DNA from 3 places in the Kitasatospora sp. NPDC001664 genome. Region 1 is predicted to be linked to each of the others. Evidence: riboswitches for the same ligand, from Rfam matches in the RefSeq annotation. Region 1 holds a riboswitch; each other region holds the start of a gene.
What was found. A riboswitch is a leader RNA that binds a small molecule or an ion and turns the genes downstream of it on or off. The one in region 1 is predicted to bind cyclic di-AMP.

Region 1 (5,481 bases):
GTTCACCCTGGCGGCCCCGGTGGAGGTCCGGGCCGACCGGGCCCCGGGACTGCCCGTGCTGCGCACTCCCGCCGGAGGCTCCGCCACGCTTGGGGCGGACGCCCCTGACGTCTCCGCCGGACAACTCGCCCTCGCCGCAGGCGGGTCGACGACCACCCTCGCGGTCGCGGCACTCGCCCCGCTGGACCCGGCGGAGCGCCTGGACCTCACCGGGCTCACGGTGCACCGCCCGCGGCCGCTCGGCCCCGCCGTACCCGAGGCAGCGCCGGTGGCGGAGGCCCTGCCCGAACGGCCGCGCCCCGACCTGCGTGCGGCGGCCCGCATCGCACCTCCGACCGCACGGGCCCGGCGGCTGACGGCGGAGCGCCCGGACCACCGGCCGCGGTCGGCACGGCAGCCACGGCAGCCACGGCGGGGCGGTCACCGGCGGGCCCGGGTTGTGGCAGCCATCCCCGTCATCATCCTGCTGCTGCCGCTCCTCTGGGTGGTCCTCACCTCGGCGGCCTCCGCCCAGCGCCTTCCCAGCTGGGGGCTGGGCCTGCTGGTCGCTTTCGCCGTGGTGTGCGTGCGCTCCTGGCGCGCCGCTCGGGCCGCGGAGGTGGCCGGGACGGTTCCGGCGGCGGCTGACGGAGCGTCGGCTCCGGTCGGCGCACGGCCCGGCCGACCGCTCTTCGCCTCCCTCCGGGCGTGGCTGCGTTCCGGGTGGGTCCTGCCGGCAGCCGGTTCCGCCCAGGCCGCGTCCGGCGCGACGGCGGCTGACGGAGCGTCGGCCGCAGCCCGGGCGAAGCCGCGCCGGCCGCTGTTCGCGCCGCTGCTGGCGCGCCTGACGATGCGCACGGCGGGCGGACTGGTCCGCGGCCGCCAGGCCCGTTACCTGCGTGAGCTGACCCGGGCGTTCGAGCAGCACCAGTACGAGGACGCGCTGCGCGACGCGATCCGGCTCTCCGGCGGGAGGGCGGCGGGCGAGGAGTCCTGGCTCACCCTCGGTCTGCCCCGGCGCCATGCCGGCGAGCTGCGTGCCACGCCCCGCGCCGACGGGCCGGGCGGCACCTCCGTGCTCTCCGGTCCTGACGTGCACCAGCACCTCGCCGCGCTCTACCGCGGCGCCGCCGAGCAGTTGGAGCGGTCGGGCCGGATCGACGAAGCGGCCTACGTCCTGGCCGACCTGCTGGACGCCCCCGCTGAGGCGGTCGGGCTGCTGGCCCGGCACGGGCGGCTGACGGCGGCCGCCGAACTGGCCGAGGGCCGCGGGCTCGCCGCCGATCTGGTGGTCCGCCTCTGGTGGCGAGCGGGCGAACGCACCCGCGCCGTCCGGACGGCCCACCGGACCGGCGTCTTCGCCCGCGCCGTGGAGCTGCTCTCGGCCGAAGACCCGGACGCGGCACGGGAGTTGCGCTCTGCCTGGGCGGAGGACCGTCGCGCGTCCGGCGACCGGCTGGGAGCGGCCGAGGCACTCTGGCCGGACCCGGCCCTGCGCCCCTCGGCCGCCGCCGACCTCAGCGCGGCGGTCGCCCTCGGCGGCCCGACCCGCAGCCGCGCCCTGCCCTACCTGCTGGCGCTGGGCGCGGGCGACGCCACCCGGGCACTCGCGCTGGCCGTGCTCGACAGTACGGGGGACCCGGCCCTCACCGGCCGCTCGGTGCTGGCCGCCGGGCTGGCCCAACTGCCCGCCGCCGACCCGGCGGTGGACCGCGAGCTGGCCACGGCGGCGGCCCGCGCGGTGGTCCGCGACGGCGGCCTCGGCGGCACCCTCCCCGAGCGGGAGGAGCGGGCCCGTCACCAACGGCTGCTCGGTCGGGCCGACCCGCTGGTGGCGGCCGACCTCGCCAAGCCACGCCGCCGACCGGCCACGCGCGGCGCCTCGGGGGCCGTCGGGCACACTGCCGCCGACCGCCCCGGCACGCTGCCGGTGCTGGACGCCGCCCTGCTGGTCTCCGGCTCCGTCCTGGTCGCCTGCGGCCAGGCGGGCGTGCGGCTGCTCACCCCGGACGGTCGTACCAAGGCCCACTGGGACGTGCCCGCCGACCAGTTGGTGCTCGCCGACCACGGCGGGTCCGCCCTGCTGGTGGCCTCCTACGGGCAGACCCGCGAGGTCTCGCGGCTGGACCTCGCCACCCACACCGTCCGGCCCTGGACGACCCTGCGCGCCTCCCGGATGGCCCGCTCCTACGACGGCCGCCACCTGATCACCGCTGACGGCGACGGCATCGTGGTGCTGGACGCCCTCGCCTCCGGACCGACCGCGGTCTGGCGCGAACTCGGGCGCGAGGAGAGGCTGGTGAGCGACGTGGCCCGCTCGGCCGACGGCTGCGCGGCGGTCGTGGCGTCGGCGCTGCCCGACGGCTCACCCCTGCTCGAACTCTGGCACTGGGAGCTGCCGGGCTGGCAACTGCGCTCCCGGCAGCGGCTGGAGGGCTACCAGCCGCTGCAGTCCGTCCCCTTGGCGGCCGGGGGGTTGCTCGCCGCCGAGCTGCCCGAGGCCGACGGACCGTCGGACGACGACAGCACCGTCCTGCGGCTGGTGACCGGCACCGGCCCCGGCCACCGGCTCGCGGCCGCCGAGCCGTCCGGCCCGATCGGTGACGGCGACCACTGGGCCCTCCCGGCCATCGACGCCGCGGGCACCGGCATCCTGCTCCACGCGGGCAGCGGTCCGAGCGCCGTCCCGGCGGCGACCGTCCACTTCCCCGGGGCCGACCTCCGTCATGCCCCGGGGCTGCGGCAGCACGCGGACGCGGTCACCTACTGGCACCGCTCCGGCCGCATCCTGGCCACCAGCACGGACGGCACCACCCTCCGGGCCTCCCTCCGCGTCACGGGCACCCGCTGACCGCCCCTAGGCTGGTCGCCGTCGCCCGACGGGCGTCGAGCGAGAGGGCGAGTGACATCAGCGTGGCCGTAGTCGAGTTGAGGGTTCGGTTCGGAGTCGACGACCGGGAGCTGTCCGAGCTGCACGCGCGGGCGTTCGGCGCGGACGCCGGGCCCGGCGTCACGCCGTGGGCGAGTCGGCTGGAGCGGCACAGCCTCACCTGGGTCGGTGCCTTCGAGGCCGACCGTCTGGTCGGCTTCGTCCACGCGGTCTGGGACGGCGGCAGGCACGCCTTCGTGCTGGACACCGCCGTCCACCCCGACCACCAACGCCTCGGCATCGGAAAGCGGTTGGTCGACGCGGTGGCCGAGGAGGCCTTCCGCGCCGGTTGCGACTGGGTGCACGTGGACTACGAGCCGGAGAACGCCGGCTTCTACGAGGGGGCCTGCGGCTTCCGCCCCACCCCGGCCGGTCTGCGTTCCCGGCACCGGACGGCCTGAACCGGCGCGTCCGGTCTGTGAGCTGCGCTACAGCACCGCTCACTGACTTGTACGCGTCGGAACGGCTGCTAGCCTGCTCCGAGTCGCCCGCTCCGCGCGGGCCCCTCCGGTGGGCCGCCGAATCCCGTCCACCCGCCGGTGGTCTTTCGAGCACGGACACGGACGGGAGCGGGGGAACCAGGTCAGCCGCCTGCTGCCCCCCGCCAGCGCCCGTGCGTTCGCGGTGGCCGCCGCAGGCTCGGGGTGAAGCCGCTCCCACAGCCGCGGCCGGGCCGTACCTCCGGTCCGAACCCGACAGCTCACCTCGCAGGCGTCGCAGAGGAACCTGTCCATGCGCTTTTCTGCCACCCCTGTACGGGTCGGCGCGGTGGCCGCAGCCGGCCTGCTCGCCCTTCCCCTCCTGGTCAGCACCCAGGCGTCCGCCAGCGGTCCGACCGTCGTCGAGGACCGGATCACCCCGGCCCCGGCGGTCACCGGACCCTCGGTCACGGCCTCGCTCGCCGTGCACTCCTCGCGCTGCTTCACCGCGGACAGCGTCGGGGTCGCCGTCCGCGACGCGGCCGGCCGCCGGACCGACTTCCCCGGCGCGGCCCGGAACGTCCGGATCTGCCCGAGCGGAACCACCGTCACCACCGGCGCACTCGACCTGCCGGCCGGCACCTACACGGAGTTCGGCCGCTGGCGGGGCCTCGACGGCCGCTGGCACAACCTGCCCACCCACACCCTGACCGTGGGCACGGCGCCGACTCCCACCCCGACGCCCAGCCCCACCCCCACGCCGACGCCCTCGCCGAGTCCGACGCCGACGCCGAGTCCGACGCCGACGCCGACGCCCACCCCGACCCCGAGCCCGACCCTCACGCCAACGCCCACCCCGAGCCCGACCCCGACGGTGGCGCCCACCACGCCCGCAGGCATGCGCGCGCTGCCGGACCCGCTCTACGGCGTCACCGTCGACGACGTCTCCAAGCTCTCCGCCATCGTGGACTCCTCGCGCCACCTGGCGCGCACCCCGACCACCCGCCTGGTCTTCGACGAGACCGAGGGCCCGAGCTCCTACAGCGCGGCGGTCGACCAACTCCAGCCCGTCAGCTACCTCATGGGCGAGATCCTGGACTCCGAGTTCGTCAAGAGCTTCTCGCCCCAGGCCTACCACGACCGCGTCGCCCAGTACCTGAACGCCTTCGGCGGCAAGGTGGACGTCTGGGAGATCGGCAACGAGGTCAACGGCAACTGGCTCGGTAGCTACGCCGACGTCTCCACCAAGATCACCGATGCCTACCGCCAGGTCGAGGCGGCCGGCAAGCGCAGCGCGCTGACCCTCTACTACGACATCGGCTGCGGCAACGGCCCCTCGGAGCTCGACCCGCTGGCCTTCACCAGGCAGTACGTCCCGGAGGACATGCGCAACGGCCTGGACTACGTGACCCTCAGCTACTACGAGGGTCAGTGCAACAACATCCGCCCCAGCGCGGCGACTTGGACCTCCTACTTCCAGCAGCTGCACGCGCTCTACCCGAACGCCAAGCTCGGCTTCGGCGAGATCGGCCTCCCCGACGCCGCGACCTCCTCCACCCAGGCGGCGGCCCAGGCCATGCTGACGTACTACTACGGCCTGAAGATCGACCTTCCCTACTACGTGGGCGGCCACTTCTGGTGGTACTACGCCGAGGACATGATCCCCTACGCCACCAAGCCGCTCTGGCAGACCCTGAACACGGCCCTCCAGCGCTGACCCCACCCGCCGGTCGGGTGAACTTCGGCCGCGGTCGGAGGGGCGGCGGCGTGACGGCACGTCGGGTGTGCGCTGATGGTCCGGCCCGACCCAGGCCGCACCCCGGAGGATGATCCGATGCCGATCCGCCCTACCACCGGCCGTGCCCGTCGGTGCGCCGCGGCCGCAGCTGTGCTCCTGCTCGGGGCGGCGGGTTGCTCGGACGACAAGGACGGCGGGGGCGGGCCCAGTACGACGCCCACCCCCGCCGCCACGGCCTCGGCCAGCCCGTCGGCTTCCCGCTCCGCCACGGCCACCGCCTCCGCTTCCGCAACGGCCTCGGCTTCGGCTTCGGCGAGCCCGTCGGCCGGCGCCTCCACGGCGGCGACCGTCACCACCGTCGTCATCCGCGACTTCACCTTCACCCCGGCCGAGCTCACCGTCGCGCCGGGGGCCAG
Region 2 (5,481 bases), on a different contig from region 1:
GGCTGGAGACCGGCGAGCACCTGCTCTCCTTCCGTCGCGGTTCCTTCGTCTGCACCGTGAACACCGGCTCCGAGCCGGTCCGGATCGCCGCTCCCGGCCGTATCCTGCTCTCCTCCACCGAGGCCGTCGCGGTGGAGGGCGAGACGGTCCTCCCGGCGGACAGCACCATCTGGTGGGCGGTCTGACATGGTTGCAATAGGCTCTGGGATCGTGACTACGGCGCGACTCTCGGACATCGCGGCGCAGGCGGGGGTCAGCGAGGCCACCGTCAGCCGCGTCCTCAACGGCAAGGCGGGCGTCTCCGCGACGACCCGTCAGACGGTGCTGGCCGCACTCGACGTGCTCGGGTACGAGCGGCCCACCAGGCTGCGCCAGCGCAGCGCCGGCCTGATCGGCCTGATCACGCCGGAGCTGAGCAACCCGATCTTCCCCGCCCTGGCCCAGGTGATCGAGCAGGTGCTGAGCCGGCACGGCTTCACGCCGGTGCTCTGCACCCAGACCCCGGGCGGCTCCACCGAGGACGAACTGGTGGAGATGCTGGTCGACCGGGGCGTGGCGGGCATCGTCTTCGTCTCCGGCCTGCACGCCGACTCCACCGCCGACCACGACCGGTACGCCAAGCTGACCGGCCGCCAGGTGCCGTTCGTGCTGATCAACGGCTACAGCGAGAAGATCGCCGCGCCGTTCATCTCGCCGGACGACCGGGCCGCGATGTGGATGGCCGTCCAGCACCTGGTCGAACTCGGCCACGAGAAGATCGGCCTGGCGGTCGGTCAGCGGCGCTACGTGCCGGTGCTGCGCAAGATCGAGGGCTTCACCGCCGCGGTCGGCGAGTACCTCGGCCTCGGCCCGGACCAGGCCGCCGAGTACGTCCACCACACGCTGTTCAGCGTGGAGGGCGGGCACGCCGCGGCCAACGCCCTGCTGGACAAGGGCTGCACCGCGATCGTCTGCGGCAGCGACCTGATGGCGCTCGGCGCGATCCGGGCGGTCCGCCAGCGCGGGATGGCGGTGCCGAAGGACGTCTCGGTGGTCGGTTTCGACGACTCGCCGCTGATCGCCTTCACCGAGCCGCCGCTCACCACCGTCCGCCAGCCGGTCGAGGCGATGGCCACCGCCGCCGTCGACGCCCTGCTGGAGGAGGTCAACGGCAGTGGCTCGCAGCGCGGTGAGTTCATGTTCCAGCCCGAGCTGGTCATGCGCGGCTCCACCGGCCCGCGCCAGCACGGGCGTTAGGACGCGCGAGAAGGGCCCGGGGTCGTCGTGACCCCGGGCCCCTCCGTGCTGTCAGCCCTCCTGGACGACACCGCCCCTGGGTTCGGTGAGGCGCGCCTCGTCGGCGGCGTCGCCGGTCCGTGCCTCGGTGCGGCGCGAGCGCACGAGGTAGTCGCGCAGGATCAGCTCGACGGCGTCCTGCGGGTTCTTGGTGCCGGCGAGGAGCATCAGCTCGATCGCGAAGTCGGCTTCCAGGGAGACGTTGACCTTGGCCATGGCGGCAGGATACGGCCGTGCCCCCGGAGCCGACCAGGTCTCCGGGGGCACGGCTTCATGCCGTCGTCAGACGCGGCCCGCGAAGTCGGGGGCCCAGTTGGCGATGGTCTCGGTCTTCACGCCGGCGCGGGGGTTGGCCGCCTCGACGTACTTGCCGCCGCCCAGGTAGATGGCGACGTGGTAGACGCCGGAGTTGGCGCCGTTGTTGGACCAGAACAGCAGGTCGCCCGCCTGGAGGTTGTCCAGCGAGACCCGGGTGGCGGCGTCCGCCTGGTCGTTGGCCACCCGCGGCAGGGAGATCCCGGCCTGGCGGAAGGCCGCCTGGGTCAGGCCGGAGCAGTCCCAGCCGCCGTTGCTGCTGCCGCCGTAGACGTAGGCCTGGCCGACCTTGGAGAGCGCGAAGTTGATCGCGGCGGCCTTGGAGCCGGTGGCGACGGTCGCGGTCTGCTCGGCGGCCGCGGCGGCGGACTTCTTCGCCTTGGTGGTGGTGCCGGTGGAGGCCGAACCCGACTGCGGGGCGGTCGACTTGGGGGCCGGAGCCGGGGCCGGGGCGGCCTGGGCGACGTTGCCCAGGACCAGCTGCTGGCCCGGGTAGATCATGTCCGGGCCCTCGGTGAGCTGAGCCTTGTTCAGCTCGTAGAGCTTCTCCCAGCCGCCCTCGACGTTCTGCTGCTGGGCGATGGTGGAGAGCCAGTCACCGGCCACCACGGTGTAGCTCTTGGCGGCCGCGGGCTTCGCGGCCGGCTGGGCGGCGGGCTGCTCGGCGGCCTTGGGAGCCTCCGCCTTCGGGGCCGAGGTGGTGGTCGAGGAGGTGTCGACCTGGGCGGCGGCGCCGCCCTTGGTCAGGCCCGCCTTGACGGAGCAGACCGGCCAGGCGCCGGGGCCCTGGGAGGCGAGCACCTTCTCGGCGACCGCGATCTGCTGCGCCTTGGTGGCCTGGTTGGCCTGCGGCGCGTACTGCTTGCCGCCGAACTCGGCCCAGGTGCTGGAGGTGAACTGCAGGCCGCCGTAGAAGCCGTTGCCGGTGTTGATCGACCAGTCGTTGGTGGACTCGCACGCGGCGACCTTGTCCCACACGGAGACGGGGGCGGCCGAGGCGGTGCCGGCGGTGAGGGTCGGGATGGTGAGGCCGATGCCCACGACGCCGGTGGCGGCGATGAGTCGGCGGGCACGCTTGGAAGTGGTGCTGGACAGCACGAAGACGCGTTCCTCTCCCACGCCTGCGAGGTGAGCTGTCGGATTCGGGCTGGAGTTGCCCGGCCGTGCCTGAGCGCGGCTTCACCCCAAGCCTGAAATCGGTCATACATGACCAAAACCAGGCGACTTACCTGTGGTTCCCCCGCCCCTGCCGCGGTGCTGATGAGCTGCCGACCCGTCCGGCGGCAGGATTCGGCGTTCCGGAGGGGCTGGGTCCGTGTGGTCACGAACAGGGCGTCACGTTAGGCAGAGTTAAGTTGAAACCGCAAACCCCTGTGATGCTGATCATGGTTTCTTTACCGACTCTTCATGAACCGGAAGCTGTCGATCCGGATGTCGATTCCGATCGATTCTGTTCAAATTCCTTGCGAGCAAAGGGATTTGCCTATGCTTCGGGTCATGCGGCACGCGAGAGGGCCCCAGTCGGGCCCGGCGGACAACGGATCGGCAAAGGTCAGTCGCCGGAAGCTCCTCATCGGCCTGGCGATCGGCACCGCCCTGGCGGCGGTCGGGGTGGAGGAGGTGGTACGGCGCAGCGGCAGCGGTCCTGACGCCCCCTCGGCGGCGAAGCCACCGCCGCCGACGGAAGCTTCGCATTCGCACGGTGCTTCGCCCGGTGCCTCTGACAGCCCGTCCGCCTCGGCCTCGCCCACCGAATCGGCCGCCGCCTCCGCCTCGCCCGCCGAGACGGTGCGGCCGCGGAGCTGGTCCGACCCGGCCGGCTGGAGCGGCGGCGCCGCGCCCCGCCCCGGCGCGGCGGTGCGGATCACCGACCACGTGCTGCTGGACGGCGACGTGACGGTGGGTTCGCTCCTGGTCGAACCGTCAGGTTCGCTCACCTTTGCCCCGGATCGTCCGGTTTCGCTCACCTCGCACGGCAACGTCGAGGTCCGCGGCGCGCTCACCCTCGCCCCGTCGAACGCCGCCACCGTCCACGCCGTCCGCTTCCCCGCGGTCGACGAGGGACGCTTCCAGGGCGGCGGGATGGCCCTGGTGGAGAGCGACACCGGCCTCTGGGTCACCGGCTCCGGCCGGCTCCGCCTGGCGGGCGCCCAGCGCACCGCCTGGGTCCGCGCGGCCGGCCCGCTGAAGGCCGGCGACACCAGCATCCGGCTGGCCGCCGCCCCGGCCGGCTGGCAGGTCGGCGACGAGCTCGCCGTCACCCCGACCGGGACGCCCGACGCCGAGGGCTTCTCCGAGCGCTACGACCACCGCACCGTCACCGCCGTCAACGGATCCACCGTCAGCCTGGACGGCCCGCTCAAGTACGCCCACCCCAAGGTCACCACCGGCGGCGGGGTGAGCGTCGGCGCCGAGGTGCTCAACCTGACCCGCAACGTCCGGGTCGAGGGCACCGAGAAGGGCCGGGCCCACGTCCACATCACCAGCAACCAGCGGGCCGACGTCCGCTACGCCGCGCTGCGCTGGATGGGCCCGAGGTCGGCCGGCAAGGAGAAGTGGGCCGGCAAGCCCGTCACCGAGCCGGTGCTCGGCCGGTACGGGTTGCACTTCCACATGCTCGGCGACACCACCCGGGGCACCGTGGTGGAGGGCGTGGTGGTCCGCGACACCGGCAGCCACGCCTTCGTGCCGCACAACTGCCACGGCATCACCTTCCGCTCCTGCATCGCCCACCAGACCTGGGAGGACGCCTACTGGTGGGACGGTCCGCTGGACACCCGCACCCCCCAGGGGCCCTCCAACGACATCACCTACGACGCCTGCGTGGCCTCCCGCACCCAGTTCGACCCCAACCCGCGCGGCTACCGGCTGACCGGCTTCAGCCTCGGCGCGGGCAAGGGCGGGGTGGCCCGGGACTGCGTGGCGGTCGGCGTCCAGGGCGCCAACGGCGCCTCCGGCTACGAGTGGCCGGAGACCAGCGAAGGGGTGTGGACCTTCGAGCGCTGCCTGGCCCACAACAACCTGGAGAACGGCATCTTCGTCTGGCTGAACGCCGAATTCCACCACACCGTGGGCCAGTTCGTGGCCTACCACAACGGCGGCTGGGGCATCGAGCACGGCGCCTACCTGAACGACTTCGACTACAACGGAACCGTCCTGTACGGCAACGCGGCCGGCGGAGTGGCGATCCACGCGCTCGGCCGGGACAAGGGCACCGTCTTCGACGGCCTGCTGATCGACGCGGCCGGGCAGTCGGACTACGCCGTCTCCACCGCGCTGCACCAACTCCCGGGCGAGACCGTCCAGGTGACGCGCAGCAAGTTCACGGGATACCGGAAGGCCGGGGTCGCGCTGCGCGCGGTGGACGGCGGGGCACCGGAGGACATCGCCATCCTGGACTGCGAGTTCAGCGGCACCGAGCTCTGGATCGACCCGAAGCTGCCGACCCCGAAGCGGGTGGTGCTGCGCAGGGCCGGGGCGGACCAGGCCCAGGAGATCCACCTCTCGGGCGCGCCGACCCCGACCACCAGCGCCGTTCCACCGCGCGCCGTGGTCACCCCGAGGATCGCGCTGCGGGACGCGGCGCCGCTCTCCTGAGTCCTGGGTCGCGGAGTCCACACGGGGACGGACGCGAGGGGGCCCCGTACGGTTGCACACCGTACGGGGCCCCTCGTGCTGTCGGGGTGTCAGGCCTCCGGCTGCTCCTCGAAGGCGGGCTGCGGGAGCGCTGCCAGGTACGCCGAGGCGATCAGCTGGCCGACGGCCGGGTAGGCGCCGAGCGGGGCGGCGCTGGGGCAGTCCGCCTCCTCGGCGGCGGTGGCCAGCAGCTCCGGGTCGGCCTCGGGGCCGATCACCAGCGGGGCCAGCGCGGGGCGCTGGGAGCCGGTCGCC
Region 3 (5,481 bases), on a different contig from region 1:
CGCGGCCTGCCCGGCCTCCCCCGCGGGCAGAGCGGCCGCGTCGTGCCGCAGCAGCGCGCGGGCGCGGTCGGCCAGCAGCGCCTCCAGCTCGGGCCGGACGGCGGGCACGGTGGCCGCCGCCGTCGGCCCGGAGAACACCGGGGCGGCCGACCGGCCGCGGGGCGGGGAGAGCTGCACCAGCCCGGCGGCCGCGAGCAGCAGCGCGGCCCGGCGGGAGAGCGGCGGGGCGGAGCCGGACGCACTCCGGCCACCGGCTGCTGTCATACCCGGACGACTCCGGTGACGGGCATCGCGTTGACGCTCTCGTAGCGCACCCGGGCGCCGGGGTAGGGCGCGTGCACCACGACACCGCCGCCGGCGTACATGCCGACGTGGTGCATGTCCCTGTAGAAGATCACCAGGTCTCCCGGGCGGGCGTCGGCCAGACTGATCCGCTGGCCCGCGTTGGCTTGCTGCTGCGAGGTCCGCGGCAGGGTCACTCCGGCCTGCCGCCAGCTCCAGTACATCAGACCCGAGCAGTCGAAGGTGCGGGGGCCGGTGGAACCGTACACGTAGGGCGAGCCGATCTTGCTGGCGGCGGCGGCCAGCGCGGCGGCGGCCCGGCCGGAGGCGGCCGGGAGGTTGCCGAGGTCCACCCGCTCCCCGCCGCGGGCCGCGCGGCGCTCGGCGTCCCGGGCGTCGTCCGCCTGGAGCCGGGCCCGCTCGGTGGCGCCCAGACCGTTCAGCAGCCGCTGCGCCTTGGCCAGGCGCTGGCGGATCTCCTGCTTGCTCTCCGCCAGGGTGCGCCGCACCGACTCCAGCTCGGCCAGCTTGGCCGAGGTCTCGGCGCGGCGCTGGTCCAGCCGGCGCTGACGGTCGATCACCTGGCGCAAGGTGTCGTTCTGCCGTTCGCTGACCTGGTCCAGGGTGCGGGCCCGGTAGAGGTAGCCGGCCGGGTCGGAGTCCAGCATCAGCTGCACGGCCGGGTCGATGCCGCCCGCCCGGTACTGGGCGGCGGCCACCGAACCGAGGTCGGAGCGCAGCCGGTTGAGCTCCTCCTGGGCGGCGGCCACCTGGTCCTGGAGGGTGCCGGTCTCGGCCTGCAGGACGCGCTGCTGCTCCTGGGCGGCGTTGGCGCGCTCGGAGGCCTGCTCGGCCTCCTCGTAGATCTGGTCGACCTGGGCCTTGACGTCCTTGCGCGAGGTCGGCTCGGCCGGGGCGCCGGGCGCGGCGGCCGCGCCCCCGGCCGCCGCCACGCCGAGCACCGTGGTGGCGGCGGCGGTGAGCACCAGCGCGCGGGTCAGCCGGCGGGCGGCCGGCAGGGGGGAACGAGACACGGCGGCGGCTCCTGTGCGGCCGGGCCACCGCCGCCGACCAGGTGGGCGGGCGTCCTGACGGAGGTCCGGGGGCAGACGTTAGCGAGTCGCGGCGATCTAGTCCAAACCCCTACAGGGACGAATATTTGACCACTAATCGGACAGCTGATCCACCGTCGGGAAACGCCGCAGGCCCGGCACGGGGCCGGGCCTGCGGGCTGTAGGACGTTCGGGTGGGTCAGACCCGGACGATCGCGTTGATCGGCATCACCGTGGCGGACTCGTGCCGGACCAGGGTGCCGGTGCGCGGGGCGTGCACGATCTGGCCGCCGCCGACGTACAGGCCGACGTGGTGCCGGTCGCCGTAGTAGATGATCAGGTCGCCGGGCTTGGCGTCGGCGATGTTGGTGCCGATGTTGGTGCCGGCGCCGGCCTGCGACTGCGAGGTGCGCGGCAGCGAGATCCCGGCCTTCTTGAACGACCAGACCATCAGGCCGGAGCAGTCGAAGGAGTCCGGGCCGGTGTCGCCCCAGCCGTAGGGCTTGCCGATCTGCGCCTCGGCGGCGGCGACCACGGTCGCGGCGAAGGAGCCGGCCGGGAGGGAGCTCAGGTCGGTGCGGCTCTCCGAACGGGAGGCGCGCTCGTCACCGCCGGAGGACTGCGGCTTGGCCGCGGACTTCGCCGCGGCGGCCTTGGCGCTCGCCTCGGCGGCGGCCTTCTGCTCGGCCTCGCGGATCTTCTGCTTCTCGGCCGCGTCCAGCGAGTCGTACAGGGCCTGGGCCTTCGCCAACTTGCCCTGGACGTCCTCCTTCTGGGCCTTCAGCTGCTGGCTGGTCTTCTCCAGGTCGGCCAGCTTGCCCTGGGTCTCGGCCTTCTGCTGGTCGAGCTTGTCCTGCTCGGTCTTCAGCTGCTTCAGCGCGTCGGCCTGCGAGACGCCGACCTGGTTGATCGCACCGGCCTGGCCGAGGAAGGCGTCCGGGCTGCTGGAGAGCATCAGCTGGACGGTCGGGGATATCCCACCGCTGCGGTACTGCTCGGCGGCGATCTCACCGAGGCTGGCCTGGAGGGCGTTCACCTGCTCCTGACCGCGCGCCACCTCGTCCTGGAGGTGGCCGACCTGGGTCTGCAGGGCCTGCTGCTTCTCGGTGTTCGCGTTGAACTGCTCGGTCGTGACCTCGGCCTGCTCGTTGAGCTGGTCGATCTGGCTCTTGACCTCGTCCTTGGAGGGCTGCGGGTCGGCGTGCGCTCCGGTCTGGCTGGAGAGGACCACGGCGGCGGCAGCGGCGGCCGTCATGATCGAGACGCGGGTACGACTGGCAGGCTTGGGACGACGATGGGACGCCACGAAGGCGGGCTCCTTCTTCCTACGTCCGCCTACCGGGTGAGCTGACGGGTTCGGGCTGGAAGGTAGCCCTACGACGTCTCACCCCCGCACCGTCTCGCGACGGACCGGCCGGCCTGACGCCGATTCACCCCGAGGAACGTGGTTCCCCGGCTCCGATCGGCAGCCACCCCCTCGGGGGTCCCCTGTCGGGCAGTCAACTCTCCCTGCCCCGCTGCGTCTCGAACTCGGCGGTAACCACCGCCGCCGCCCAGGCTGGACGATCGACAGTGCGGTGGTTCGACAATGACCCTAGTAACCCAACCGTGATCGGTTCAAATCCTTGTAAGAAAAAAGACGGAAGAAAGTCCAAGTGCATTTGTGATTGCGACCGACCGTGATCACGAATGCACGGTGAGCTGAGATTTCGCCCTCCGGAGACGACGGAGGGCCCGCCGGAGGTGTCCCACATCACAGCGGGATTCCGGCGGGCCCGGGCGTGTCACGGGGCGTCAGTTGCCCCGGCTCACACCAGATGTCCGTTATGCCGTGCTCGGCTGACCGGCCGTCAGACGCGGCGGATGGTCTTGATCGGCATCACGTTGGCGGGGGCCACCTTGACCACGTCACCGGTGCGCGGCGCGTGCACCATCATGCCGTTGCCGATGTACATGCCGACGTGGTGCGCGTCGCTGTGATAGATGATCAGGTCGCCCGGCTGGGCGTTGGCCACGTCGTTGCCCACGTTGGTGCCGACGCTGGCCTGCGACTGCGAGGTGCGCGGCAGCGAGACGCCGGCCTGCGCGTAGGCCCAGACCATCAGGCCGGAGCAGTCGAAGTTGTTCGGGCCGGTGGCGCCCCAGACGTACGCGCGGCCCTGCTTGCTGAGCGCGGCGTTCATCGCGACGCCCGCGTAGCCGGCGGCCGGCGGCAGGGTGCTCGGGTCGATCCGGGTGGCACCGCGGGAGGAGCGGTCGCCGCTGGTGATGGCGGCGCGGTCGGCGGCGCTCAGCTGGTTGAGGAGGTTCTTGGCCTCCTGCAGCTTGCGCTGGACCTCGTTCTTGGAGTCGTTCAGGGCCTTGGTGTTGCGGTCCAGCTCGGCCAGCACCGAGGCGGCCTCGGCCTTCTGCTGGTCCAGCCGGCGCTGCTGGTCCTGGAGCGAGCGCAGGGTCTGCGCCTGGGTCTGGTTGACCTGGTCGGCGCTGGAGGCCTTGCTCAGGTAGCCGTCCGGGTCGGAGGCGAGCATCAGCGCCACCGACGGGTCGACCCCGCCGTTGCGGTACTCGTCCGCCGCCACGGCGGCCAGGCCGGTCTGGAGCTGCGTCATCTGCTCCTGGCCGCGGGCCACCTGGTCCTGCAGCTGGTCGGCCTGCTTGCGCAGCTGGTCGGCCCGCTCCTTGGCGCCGTTGTAGCGCTCGGCGGCCTGCTCGCCCTCTTCGTAGAGCTTGTCGACCTGGGCCTTGACCTCGTCCTTGGTCGGCTTCGCGGGGGCCGCGTAGGCACCGGACTGGGCGGAGACGGCGACCGCGGTCGCAGCGGCGGCGGTGAGCACGATGACCCGTGCGCGGCTCGGCTGCTTGGGACGGCGGTGGGAAGCCAAGGTGACGAACTCCTTCAGCACTCCTGGACGCCCACCCGTTCGAGCGATAGTCCAGAAAATAGGTTTGACGCCTGACCCTAGTGAGTCAGGAGCCGTCGCGCCACTCCCCTACCGGGACGAACTTCCCTACGCACAGCGGCTTTCACGAGACGGACACAAACGCGCCACGCTCCCCTGACCGGACATCAGAAGAGTTCACGGCCTGGACAGCCGCCGGAGCAGCAGCATCGAGGAGACCGGGCGCGCACCCGCCTTCTTCACGCCGTCCGCCACCTCCTTGTCGGTGGAGACCACCACCACCGGCCGCCCCTGCGGCTCGGCCCGCACCAGCCGGCGGATCAGCTCGTCCGCCGTCTCGCCGGTCCGGCTGAACCGCACCCGCACGCCGCGCGGCGGCGCCATGATGACCGGAGCGTCCAGGTCCTGACCGTCGAACACGCAGGTCACCTCGGCCTGGGTGCGCTGGGCCAGCATCGCCAGCCCGCCCAACAGCCGCATCCGCTGCTGCTCCAGCGGCAGCGTCGGGTACCCGGTCTTCGTCACGTTGTAGCCGTCCACCACCAGGTGCACCTGAGGGATCGCCAGCAACTGGTCCAGCAGCGCCGGATCGTCCTCGGCCAGCGCCCGCCGGGCCACGTCGTGCGGCGAGGCCGAGCCCGGTACCACCGCGTCCACCAGATCGGCGGGATGGAGCTGCGTCACCGGCAGCGCCAGCTCCCGCTGGAGGCCCTGGGCCGACTGCAGCACCGTGTCCAGCAGCAGCCGCAGCCGCATGTCCTCGACGCTGCGGCCCTCCCGGACCGAACGGCGGCCGGTCTCCAGCGCGCCCTCCAGCTCGGTGATCCGGTGCCGCAGCCGCCGGGACTCCGCCTCGGCGGCGCTCAGTTCGGCGGACGCGGCGGCCCTGGCCTCCGCCAACTCGGCCTGCGCCTTGCGGGCCTCGGCCTGCGCCCGCCGGGTGTCGCTCTCCAGGCTCCGCACCTTCTTGCGCAGCGACTCCGCCTCGCGCCGCACCCCCTCGCCCTCGGCGCGCTGCCGGTCGAGGTCGGCCCGGGCGTGGGCCCTGGCCTCCGCCAGCTCCTCCTGGAGCTTCTCCACCAGCCGCTCGGCCTCGGCCGCCGCCCCCTCGGCGCCGGCCCGCTCGGCCTGCTCCCCGGCCTCCGCCACCAGCGCGGCCCAGCCCGCCGGGCGGACCAGGTAGGCGGCGGCGGCCACGTCCATCGGATCGGCCGCGCCCGGCACGCTGCCCGACTCCAACGCCTTCA

Region 2: another riboswitch for cyclic di-AMP. It lies ahead of ACWCYY_RS32260 (transglycosylase family protein); the one in region 1 lies ahead of ACWCYY_RS05510 (hypothetical protein).
Region 3: another riboswitch for cyclic di-AMP. It lies ahead of ACWCYY_RS19820 (NlpC/P60 family protein); the one in region 1 lies ahead of ACWCYY_RS05510 (hypothetical protein).

Annotation. Positions count from the first base shown of each region.
Region 1 is NZ_JBSFGS010000003.1:152,348-157,828, forward strand. Features, by position in the region: gene ACWCYY_RS05500 (bpX6 domain-containing protein) at 1-2,830, shown strand, start outside; gene ACWCYY_RS05505 (GNAT family N-acetyltransferase) at 2,893-3,309, shown strand; cyclic di-AMP (ydaO/yuaA leader) riboswitch at 3,501-3,637, shown strand; gene ACWCYY_RS05510 (hypothetical protein) at 3,641-5,044, shown strand; gene ACWCYY_RS05515 (cupredoxin domain-containing protein) at 5,162-5,481, shown strand, end outside.
Region 2 is NZ_JBSFGS010000029.1:63,597-69,077, forward strand. Features, by position in the region: gene ACWCYY_RS32245 (glycoside hydrolase family 13 protein) at 1-185, shown strand, start outside; gene ACWCYY_RS32250 (LacI family DNA-binding transcriptional regulator) at 187-1,236, shown strand; gene ACWCYY_RS32255 (hypothetical protein) at 1,288-1,491, opposite strand; gene ACWCYY_RS32260 (transglycosylase family protein) at 1,558-2,709, opposite strand; cyclic di-AMP (ydaO/yuaA leader) riboswitch at 2,696-2,896, opposite strand; gene ACWCYY_RS32265 (hypothetical protein) at 3,088-5,187, shown strand; gene ACWCYY_RS32270 (sirohydrochlorin chelatase) at 5,277-5,481, opposite strand, start outside.
Region 3 is NZ_JBSFGS010000013.1:72,441-77,921, forward strand. Features, by position in the region: gene ACWCYY_RS19810 (hypothetical protein) at 1-264, opposite strand, end outside; gene ACWCYY_RS19815 (C40 family peptidase) at 261-1,316, opposite strand; gene ACWCYY_RS19820 (NlpC/P60 family protein) at 1,534-2,589, opposite strand; cyclic di-AMP (ydaO/yuaA leader) riboswitch at 2,651-2,812, opposite strand; gene ACWCYY_RS19825 (C40 family peptidase) at 3,185-4,216, opposite strand; gene ACWCYY_RS19830 (NYN domain-containing protein) at 4,412-5,481, opposite strand, start outside.